One region of the Cytobacillus sp. FSL R7-0680 genome, then DNA from elsewhere that is predicted to be linked to it. Evidence: riboswitches for the same ligand, from Rfam matches in the RefSeq annotation. Region 1 holds a riboswitch; the other holds the start of a gene.
What was found. Region 1 has a riboswitch for FMN ahead of MKY26_RS09245 (ECF transporter S component). Riboswitches for the same ligand answer to the same signal wherever they lie in the genome.

Region 1 (5,945 bases):
ATCGAATACTAACACACTCATACCAAATACTTTTGCTCGCTTGGCGATTTCACTCCCGATTCTTCCCATACCAACAATACCAAGACTTTTACCGAATAGTTCAGTACCTACATACTGATTTCTTTTCCATTCCAAATTCTTAACTGAGCTATGTGCTTGAGGAATATTTCTCATAAGGGAGGCCATCATAGCAAAAGTATGCTCTGCCGTAGAAATTGTGTTTCCGTCTGGTGCATTTATGACGATAATGCCTCTTTTAGTTGCTGCTGGAACATCAATATTATCGACACCCACACCTGCTCTTGCAATAATTTTTAACTTTGGCATCTCCGCCATTAATTCATCCGTTACTTTCGTGGCACTCCGTACTAACAAAGCCTCAATAGTTGATAAATCAACCTCGGGATCGTCGGTTTTCTTTTGAATAATTTCAGCATTTGTGTCGTTAAGTAAAGGGTATAAGCCTTCTTCACTAATGGCATCAGCCACTAATATTTGATACATGTATGAACCCTCCTAAGTTGGTTACTTAATTATCTGATTATTTTACAAGACGAATATTATTCTGTCAATTGGATTTATTGTTTGTGTTTAAAATGGAAACGCTTTAATGTAGTAAAATAAAACGATCTTCGTGGAAAGAAAATTTTATCTCCTGAAGACAAATGTGCATAATGAAAGGAATGTTTTTAATTCGAGATATTTACTATTTTAGGCTTCACAAATGAATTATTTTTCAGTATAATGAAGTTGTCAAATAAATATGGTCTATCTTCGGGGCAGGGTGAAATTCCCGACCGGCGGTGATAAGTATTTATACTTTAAGCCCGCGAGCCTAAAAGTGGAGTGCAATTAGCACGAAGCGTTTGTATTGGGCAGGATTTGGTGAGAATCCAAAGCCGACAGTAAAGTCTGGATGGGAGAAGATGGAGGTTCTGCTAACGTTCAAAGTATACACTACAAGAACGTTTATTAAGAATGTCTTTGTTCAATTCTCCCTCAAGTTTACTTGAGGGTTTTGTTATGCAAAGACGCTTATTTGCTGAACCTTTCTTCTATAGGAGAGATAGCCTAAAAGGAGAGAGGAAAATTGAAGAAGTTAAATGTCAAAGCTTTTGTTGCAATCGGTATGTTGAGTAGTATCGCGTATATTCTTATGTTGTTAAACTTTCCATTACCACCGTTTCCGAACTTTTTGATGATTGACTTTAGTGATATCCCTGCTTTAGTGGCTGCGTTAATATTTGGTCCGATTGCGGGAATACTGGTCGAATTGTTTAAAAATGTGTTGGATTATTTTATGACGGGAAGTGCTACTGGTGTACCTGTTGGTCATATTGCTAACTTTGTAGCAGGTTTATTATTTATTTTGCCAACCTATTATGTTTATACAAAGATGAAATCCAAAAAAGGTATGACAATAGGATTAATCATTGGCACAAGTGTAATGGCTGTATCCATGAGTTTGCTTAATTATTTCGTCTTTTTACCTGCCTATACAATGTTTTTAAATATGCCCGCTATGTCAGGACCAGAAATGCGTTCAACTGCAGTCATGTTTATTCTACCTTTTAACTTTATTAAAGGAATTTTAATGGCATCGGTATTTATGCTTGTATTTGCTAAGATGAGTAATTGGATTAATAAACAAAGATCGCTAAATACGATTGCTTAATTTATAAAGGAGGCATCTAACTTTGAAAAGTTAGATGCCTTTTAATATATAATTTTATGCCGCTTAAGTAGAATTGTCACTCTTATCCATCATATTACATCATTCGTAAAAGCACCAATGAACTCATATGCAATCCTCGATAACTACTATTTTAATTCCAACTGGATAATTGATGAAGGGAACGATTTTTATTCGAATGAGTATACGAGTATGTGATTCCCTGTAGCTCATAGAAAAAACGAGCAAATCCCTAAAATAGGATTTACTCGTTTTCTTTTTTTACAATTAGATTTCTTTTTGTTCTATTCGTATTTTAACGGATCACCATCAAAGGCATCGTCTGCGACTTTTATTGAGTCAGTTGGACAGCCTTCAAATGCATCCATCATATCTTCTATAAGAACATCGGGAATTTCAACAATTCCTTCATTATCATCTAGTGTTACAAATGCGATGCCCTCATCATCGTAATCATAAATGTCTGGAGCTGCCGCACCACATGCGCCACAAGCAATACATGTTTCTTTGTCAACAATTGTATACTTCGCCATGGAATAACCTCCTATTTAAAATCTTTTTCATGTTAAAGCACGAAAATATCTGCCGAAACACTTACCACATGTTCTATTGTAAATCTGTCTTGTAAACATTTCAATAAAAATCTACCATCTAGAATAGTCTATGGTGGGACTTTTCATCTTGTTCATGATGAAAAATTGACTGATATTATCACGTATATAACGGTTTCATGATACAATGAAATTCAACAAAAAAAATTAAAATAATGTCGAAAAAGTCTGCAAATTCACCACGGAAATGCTATTCTAAAAACTAATTAGTCAATGAATAAAGGGGAGAGAAATGTGAGCGTTATTCAGAAATTGGTCTTATTTTGTCTAAAATCAATTGAGAATCAGAGAACTGCTTATGCCATTTTACATTTGCTTAATGGCAAAAAGTCATCTCAAACAATACAAGATGCTCATTTATTTCACTTGAAGCAATACTTTCATGTGTTACCCCATTTGGCAAGAGAGGAATTTAATCAAATATTAGATCATCTTTTAGAGGAGAAATATGTCACTTGTCTTGGTGAGGGGTCTTATCGAATGACGGAAAAAGGGGATATGTATCTCCAAGAGTTTGCTGAACCAATCATACCTAGCTATCTCAATGGCTGGTCATATAACCGGATGGACAAACTTTTTTGGGAGCGCCTTTCTCTTATGGTTCAAGTAATTTCTAACCTAGTCGCATATAACGGAAGGTATCTCCCTATTCAAAATAATAAACCTGATCTTGATTGGTTAAAGAACTTTATTCAAAGGAATAGAATCAATCGCCATGAGTTGGCAACACAACTGTTTAAGGAGTTACAACAAATTTTAACGAATAAAAAAATTGACCCTCTTATTCTCATTCTAAGGTTAACAGGAAGTAATCGAATTGGCTTAACACAGCAGCAGGCAGCCGAACAGTTGCAAATGTCAATGTTAACCTATCAGTTACATTTTACAAATGTGATTCACATGATATTAACTGAAGTAAAAGAAAATAACACCTCTTATCCGTTACTCGAGCAAATATTAGAGACAAAAGAGACAAATGAGTGGTTACAGCTAACACAATCAACAAGAAAAACAGCTATCTATTTAAATCAAGGATACGATATTGAGGATATTATTAAAATAAGAAAATTAAAACAAGGAACAATTGAAGATCATATTGTGGAATTGGCCATTGTTGATTCGTCTTTTAATATAGATGTATATGTTCCACCAGAAGTACAAAGAAACATTATAAAAACTTCAACGAACGGAATAAAGCAGCTAAAATATATCCGTCAATCAGTTCCTGAAGCAAGCTATTTTCAGATACGGCTTGTACTAGCTAAACATAAAAGTGCGGTGAGCGTATAATGAAACAATTACTGAGAGAAAAATTTGGTTATACGTCTTTTAGAGATGGACAAGAAGAAACAATAAAAGCGGTAGTGGCCGGTAAGCATACGTTAGCCATGCTCCCAACTGGTTCTGGGAAGTCTTTATGTTATCAACTTCCAACATTTATGCTCCCAGGCACAACTTTAATTATTTCTCCACTTCTTTCCTTAATGCAGGATCAGGTAGACCAATTACTATTGATTGGGGAAAAACGGGCTATCGCATTTAATTCTTTTTTAAATTACCAAAAAAAAATGTATGCACTTAAAAATTTGCACCAGTATAAGTTTATTTTTACTTCACCTGAAATGCTGCAATCAAAATTATTCATGGAGAGATTGAGTGAGCTTCATATTACATTACTTGTTGTCGATGAAGCTCATTGTATTTCTCAATGGGGACATGATTTCAGACCGGACTATTTAGCTATTGGCTCTGTAATGAAGGAGTTAGGACATCCGCCTATATTGGCGTTAACGGCTACGGCAACTGATAAGGTGAAACAGGATATTAAACAATCTTTAAACATGCAAAACAGTATTGATATTCTTTATTCAGTTGACCGACCAAATATCTCTTTACATGTTGAGAAAGTTGAAAGCTATCAAGAGAAAATCGATGTGTTAATTAAGAGGGTAAGAGCTTTACATGGTCCAGGTATTATTTATTTTTCTAGTAAAAAAACGGCAGAAGTTTGTGCACAATCATTAAAAGAGAATGGGATAAAAAGAGTGAGCATCTATCATGGCGGATTGAATCATGAAGAAAGAATACTTATTCAGCAACAATACATTCATAACCAACTCGATGTGATATGTGCAACAAGTGCATTTGGCATGGGGATTAATAAAGAAAATATTCGTTATGTTATTCATTTTCATATGCCAATGAATATGGAATCATATTTACAGGAAATTGGTAGAGCTGGGAGAGATGGCAAGCCTAGTCTTGCTTTACTGTTATATGCACCTTTTGATGAACAGCTGCCGATGCAGTTGGTAGAATCAGAACTAATTAATGATAGTCAAATGGAGAATTTAAAACGTTTTTTTTTAACAGATTCCCTAAGGTGGTGGGAGTTAGAAAAATACGAAGAGGATTTAACAGTAATTGCTAATCTTAGTGAAACATCTATGCGAATATTAAAGGATTTTCATCGTAATGCTATCCTTGATCATAAGGAGGCAAGTTCCTTAGATGAACTAAAGGTGATTATGAATAAACAATTCCAGCTTAAATTAGGAGCCATTCAAACTGTTTATCAATATATTCATAGTTCCACATGTAGGCGAGAAAAAATCTTACACTATTTTGGTGAAGAGCCGACATTAAATATAGGAGAATGCTGCGATCATTGTAATGGTAGCAACTACCCTGATCTGCAAACTGAAGAGCTAGGGATAATGCCTTTATATGAAAATTGGGAAGAGATCCTACAAGACATTTTATTAAGTGAGACATCCAAAAATGAAGAGTAAATATGAAGAAACCATTCGTTTGTTATCTGATAAAGAATTAAGATTTCATTTATATTTAACACAAGTGTTATTACTTTTCATTGCATTGGTTATTGGCCTATTTCTCTTTCATTCATGGGATTCTTTTTTTGCGCTATTTCAATGGGATGGACCATCTATTGCGATTGGTATATTATCAGGATTAGTCATTGTCATGCTTGATATAATAGGGATGCGGGTCCTACCTCCCTCCTATTATAATGATGGTGGGGTAAATATAAGGATATTCAGCTCACTATCACCAGCCCATATCGTAGTAATTACGTTAATTATTGCCTTTAGTGAGGAAGTGTTATTTAGAGGTGTGCTGCAAACTCACTTTGGGTTGATAGTGACTAGTTTAATCTTTGCTCTTGTCCATTATCGTTATTTATTTCAATGGTTCTTATTTTTAAATGTCGTTTTATTGAGTTTCTTCATTGGTTGGATATATGAATTAACTGGTAATTTGTTAGCGACAATTATTATGCACTTTATTATTGATTGTTTATTGGGGTTATATATATATAAAAGTCAAAGAGCAGGAAGGGAAGATAGATGAATAGAGAGGCATCATATCGGGAGAAGGCAAAGAGAGATCGCCAAAGATTACAAAAAGTAAATGTTAGTGAAGAGTTGTCAATGGCGGAGATCAGCAGTACTAAAGAAAAACAAACAGTGGATAAAAAGTTGGACTACCCACTCATTCGTTTACTTGCAGCATTTTTTATTATGGTACCAATAGTGGCTTTGTCTGTTTATTATCTTGTTCCTATGCTAGCTGATCAGTCTTCAACTTCAGCAGAAAAAGAAGATTTTGAAACTGTTGGT
Region 2 (5,945 bases), 230 kb from region 1:
TTTCTACCTTGTAAGTAGGGATATCTTTATAAATATCGCTTTCTTTACTAACATGAAGGGTTACTTTCATCGTATCAATTGTCGCCTCTTTGATTTTCAGTTTCTCACAAACATACCTCGCGACACAACGAAGACCGTTACCACACATGGAAGCTTCTGAACCATCTGCATTAAATACGCGCATTTTTGCATCAGCAACTTCACTGGCTAATATAAATAAAATCCCATCCGCACCGAGCTCACTGCCACGATTACAAAGACTAATCGTTAATTTCGCTCGTTCTTCATCACTCCACCCGAAGGACTGCTCCATTTCATCAATAATAAAAAAGTCATTTCCCGAACCGTGACATTTAATTAATTCTAATTTCATCATAAACCCTCTTTCTCTTTTAGGCTCTTCATTTATCTTCTATACATGTTTTTACCATTGTTCATGTGAATATAAACGTAATATTATTATAACGAGAAAAAGAAAGAGGGAGCAAAGAAAATTAATTTTTAACGAAAATGTTTATTAAAATTACTCATTTCAATCGCATTAACAGCTGCATCCCAGCCTTTGTTGCCTGCTTTTGTACCCGCTCTCTCAACCGCTTGTTCAATAGAATCAGTTGTTAACACACCAAAAATTACTGGAATGCCAGTTTGTAATGAAGTTGCTGCCACTCCTTTGGCTACCTCTGCATTCACATAATCAAAATGTGGTGTTGCCCCTCTAATAACTGTTCCAAGGGCAACAACCGCATCGTATTCGCCACTTTCCGCAAGTTTTTTCGCAGCTAGAGGAATTTCAAACGCTCCTGGTACCCAAGCTACCGTAATATCCTCTTCAGCCACATCGTGACGCTTGAAGCTATCTAATGCACCATCTAATAATTTTTTTGTAATAAACTCATTGAAACGTGATACAACAACAGCTACCTTTATTCCCGTTCCAATTAAATGTCCTTCTAGTATTGTATTCATTCTACTTCACTCCTAAATTAGATTAGTTTAATAATAATTGTGATTGCTTATAAGATATTAATTGTTCAATCGTAATCATCTTCAAATCATATTTTTCTGCTACTTTCTCTAACTCTGCTACTCTAGCCATTTCACCATTTTCTTTCATAATCTCGCATATAATCCCGACCGGACTTGCCTCAGCCAATTTTGCTAAATCTACTGCCGCTTCCGTATGGCCTGAACGCTCAAGGACGCCACCATCCTTCGCTATAAGGGGGAAAATATGACCTGGACGATTGAAGTCTGATGCTTGTGTTTTGTCGTCTAACATTTTTTCTACGGTTAAAAACCGTTCAAATGCACTTATACCAGTCGTTGTCTCTTTATAATCAATACTTACAGTAAAAGCAGTTTGATGGCTGTCTGTATTATTAGTTACCATCGGATGCAAGTCTAATTTTTTGGCGATTGACTGCTCAATCGGCACGCAAATAAGCCCTCTTCCCACTGTCGCCATAAAATTGATTGTTTCAGCTGAAGCATACTCGGCAACAGCGATAAAATCACCCTCATTCTCACGATTCTCATCATCACAAACGATAATCACTTTTCCCATTTTCAAGTCAGCAATCGCTTCTTCAATTGAGTGACTCATATATTCCCTCCTAACTTAAGAATCCATTATTCTCTAATAACTGTTCGAAATTTCTTTCACGTTTCGATGTGTCTGAAAAGGCAAATACATATTTAGCAAATAAATCATATTCGATATTGACAGTATCATTTGGCTTTTTTTCACTAATCACCGTTTCTTCAGCTGTATGAGGAATTAACGCAATCGTAAAATAACCATCCCCTACCTCCATCACTGTTAATGAAGTGCCATCAATAGCAACAGATCCTTTAGGTAGAATTAGATGCTGATACTTCTCTGATAGTGAAATTGAAAGATAAATCGCATTTTCTTGTCTTTGTTTTTTTAAAATTTTTCTCGTTTCATCCACATGACCACTTACATAATGGCCGCCAAATCTTCCTCCTGCTAACATCGCTCTTTCTAAATTCACATTGCTTCCTACTTTTAAAGAGGAAAGCGATGTCGCATGAAAAGTTTCTGGCATCACATCTGCTGTAAAACTTCTTTGTTGGAATTCGGTCACTGTTAAACAAACACCGTTCACAGCGATGCTATCACCGATATGGATATCATCCATAATCTTTGTAGCATTGAACACTAATTGAATAGTAGATCCACGATGAATCGTTCTTTGTACAGTACCGATTTCTTCGATAATACCTGTAAACAGAATGATCAACCTCTCTGCATAAGATTTATTCGTTTAAGTAAAAGTTGAAATTTTCCGCTCGGGGCAAATACGCGGTATCGGGAGAGTTTGTTGAAAATTACAAAAAGAGTTGGACTCACACTTATCGTTATCCCATATCATCACCACCCTTTTTAAAATACTCATGAATAAATAAACCCGTATACGAATACGTATACGGGAAAAGTAATCATGGCCAAATAAACGTCAAAATCAACTGTTTTTGAACGTTTTTACACACACGCATCCTTCTCCCATCCAGACTATACTGTCGGCTTTGGAATTGCACCAAATCCACCGTTCTCATTCCTGAGCCCGGGTCACGGACTAAGAGGTCACCCTCATCACCGCCGGTTGGGAATTTCACCCTGCCCCGAAGGATATTCTATTAAATTGTTGATACTATAGAGAACAGACAGTATCTAATACTTTTAAAATAAATAAAGATTCCCCTGCTCTTATTACAGTATCTAAATATAGGATAAATGTAAATAAGTAATTAATCAATAGAAAGAGTGTTAAATAGGAGATTATACATAAAGAAAACTAAAATAAACCATCACCCTAACATTTGAGACAGAAAAAGGATAATAGTTATATATCTAATATTATATTTCAAAACCCTACCTCAATTTTTTCTTTACTCCTTAAAGTTGTCAATTCATCTATGTATGATATAAAATACAGTTAAATACAGTTAAATACATTATTTCTATTAAATTACATAGAAAAGAAGGTGTGTTTTTGTAAATAACTATTCATCAGGACATAAAGATAACATAAAAATTACAAAATCCAACTATAAAAGGAAGCCCATCTATGAATAGAAAATTAATTATTATTTTCATCTTTCCTTTAATTTTAGTGTCTTGGATGATTTATTCTTGTAAGCAACCAATTGTACTAAAAGGAAAGAGCTCCGATGGAAATTGGAGAGCGGAATATAGCCCTCATCATTCTCCTAACCCTAAAGGGATTTGGAAAGGAGAGGCAACTTGGTTAGGAGGGACCAATCTCCCTACTCTGAATTTTTTGGTATTTAAATCTGGAGAGGAAATGGTCACTTTATACGATAAGCCAAGTGATTTTCCTCAGGGAGATGTTATTGAATTTGTCAGTATCGAAGGCGCCCCGTTGGATGCGAATTACTCTTTACAAATTAAATGGACATACGAAAATAAGGAATTTGATGAGGAAATAAAACTAGAACGAAAGAAACACTTTTTCATCTTACCGTTTTAACAATATTAACATTATGCATAAAGCTAATAGCGCTATTAATATTGCTGACAGTATTTTTATCTGAAAATAGCTCCAATTCTTTCTATAATAAATTCATCACACTCCATAAAGTTTGCTTCATTCACAATATTTCAGTGTTCTACTATCTGCAAGAAGGTTTACAAACCGTTCATCATTGATTTGCACACTATTGGCTTCAATAAAAAATGAGTCTTTATTATTTACTTGAAAGTAAAAATTAGTTTTAGCATGTAATTTTTCGATTTCTTTCAAATCTGATTCTAAACTTTCAATTTTTATATGACCAAAACCATTCTTGTGATAACTAATTTCGCTTAATAAATTCGCATCAGTAAAACTACGGTCATTTAAGCGTATCGTTCCTACATTAGGCTCTTGATAAACAAAGAACGACATCACTTCCTTTATGAAGATGTAGGTTCTCTTAATTTGTTGTTTATGACAACTAAGTAATTTTAATGTAATGGATTCATTTAAATAATCAATCTGTAAATCATCTAAATCCCAGTATTCTGCTTTTTCGGCAAACAAAGTATTTATTCTATTTGGACCGCTAGACATCTGATCACCCCGTTTACTTTTTTCTATTACCTGTGGAAAGCACACAATCTACCGGCGATATTTCAGTCAAACATCTTCTTTTTGACAGTTTATTCCCCTTTGTTTTCGAGTATTTCAATATACCTTTCAAAATTGTCATTGAATCTTTGTTGTTCATAATGACCATCATTCGCTAAACTATTATCTAGTAGACTCTCAATCGCTCCAGCAATAGTACAGGATCCCAATATAAAGCAAATTCCAATAATCCAAGCAGCATTAAGTAAATCTTTCCTGTTTATATTCATCATTTTTCTCCTATCCTTTAATTGTTAGACATCGAATTACATTTACCGTTTTTTCGGTAATTTCTTGATGACGGTAACACTATTTGCTAATCCGTCTTACAGAAGATTACTCATCTTCGTAGAAAGTATCATACATTTCAGGGAATAGATCTTTTAATCTCCTTATCGTATGCGCATTTGCAACTATATCCAGTACATCAGAACTAATATAAAATAAAAAAGCACGATGCACAAAACAAATATAGAGTGACGTGTGACCAACCAATCATTTAAGGGTATAGCGAAAAAACGCAGATGATTTGACGTTCTTTACTGTTGAAAAGACAAAATAACTGCTCATTTCTTCTTCCCAAACTACTTCATTAGACCAATTATTTATCTTAAAAAACCGTCGTAAATTTAACTTTTCTCTCCTTACCCTTGTGCTATCAATATCTTGATAACCAGAAATAAAAGTCATATCTAACTTTTCCTCTATAGGAAATAGATGATGAAATAAGCTTTTCGCTAAACCCGGATGTTGTCTGAATGTCTCTAAACCGAACCGAATTCGATTGTCTTTCACTACTTGAAAATAAGGCGTTGCGGCGTTCGTCATATCAACACCGAAAGTATTTGCAGGGATCATTCTACCACTCGCTTCTTCACAAAATATAATGATTACCATAATTATACACTCATTTCATACTAACCGCTTATATATTTCTTTCACACTTCTTTCCTTAACCTGCGTTCACTTAGAAAATAAAAAAGCACGTGCTCATTCCACCTTTAAGCAGAATCTACACGTGCTTCATTCAATCATTTCCTTATTTAATTAACTCTAACTCAACAGGGATAAATTCTTCCACCGTTTCACCATCGAGTACTTTTTTGGCTGTTTCTACAGCTTGCTCGCCCATTCTGTCTGGTTTTTGAGCGACTGTTGCTGCCATATCGCCACCTTCAACTGCAGCAATGGCATCATCTGTTGCGTCGAACCCGACAACAATGACATCTTTCAATCCAGCAGCCGTTAATGCTTGATAAGCACCAAGTGCCATTTCATCATTATGAGCAAATACAGCTTGGACATCTTTATTGCTTTGGATGATGTTTTCCATTACTGTTAAGCCTTCTGCACGATCAAAATTCGCAGATTGTTTTGTTGCTACTTCCACATTGTCAGATGCTTCAATGGCTTCATTGAAACCCGCACCTCTTTCGCGTGCTGCCGATGAACCAGGGATCCCTTCAAGTTCAACTACTTTTCCTTCGCCATCAAGTTGTTCAATGATAAATTCTCCTGCCATTTTACCGCCTTCTGCATTATCAGAAGCTACGTGAGCGACAACTTCGCCACCTTCTGCACTTCTATCAACAGTAATAACCGGGATATCTGCATTATTAGCTGATGTAATGGCAGAAGCAACCGCTGCTGAATCAGCTGGATTAATAATTAATAAGTCAACACCTTGTTGAATTAAATCCTCAATATCACTTACTTGTGTTGCTGGGTCATCTTGTGCATCTACTGTTTTAATCGCATAACCAAGCTCTTTTGCCTTCGCCTCTGCAC

Region 2: it holds a riboswitch for FMN, as region 1 does, so the genes downstream of both, ribE (riboflavin synthase) here and MKY26_RS09245 (ECF transporter S component) in region 1, are expected to answer to the same signal.

Annotation. Positions count from the first base shown of each region.
Region 1 is NZ_JBBPAO010000001.1:1,861,490-1,867,434, reverse strand. It holds gene serA (phosphoglycerate dehydrogenase) at 1-504, opposite strand, end outside; FMN riboswitch at 767-932, shown strand; gene MKY26_RS09245 (ECF transporter S component) at 1,091-1,675, shown strand; gene MKY26_RS09240 (ferredoxin) at 1,978-2,226, opposite strand; gene MKY26_RS09235 (helix-turn-helix domain-containing protein) at 2,539-3,594, shown strand; gene MKY26_RS09230 (RecQ family ATP-dependent DNA helicase) at 3,594-5,096, shown strand; gene MKY26_RS09225 (CPBP family intramembrane glutamic endopeptidase) at 5,086-5,676, shown strand; gene MKY26_RS09220 (LysM peptidoglycan-binding domain-containing protein) at 5,673-5,945, shown strand, end outside.
Region 2 is NZ_JBBPAO010000001.1:1,632,129-1,638,073, forward strand. It holds gene dapF (diaminopimelate epimerase) at 1-373, opposite strand, end outside; gene ribH (6,7-dimethyl-8-ribityllumazine synthase) at 502-969, opposite strand; partial or broken gene ribB (3,4-dihydroxy-2-butanone-4-phosphate synthase) at 1,016-1,606, opposite strand; gene ribE (riboflavin synthase) at 1,617-2,258, opposite strand; FMN riboswitch at 2,519-2,661, opposite strand; gene MKY26_RS08065 (hypothetical protein) at 3,096-3,518, shown strand; gene MKY26_RS08070 (YxiG family protein) at 3,636-4,100, opposite strand; gene MKY26_RS08075 (hypothetical protein) at 4,190-4,390, opposite strand; gene MKY26_RS08080 (hypothetical protein) at 4,653-5,054, opposite strand; gene rbsB (ribose ABC transporter substrate-binding protein RbsB) at 5,197-5,945, opposite strand, start outside.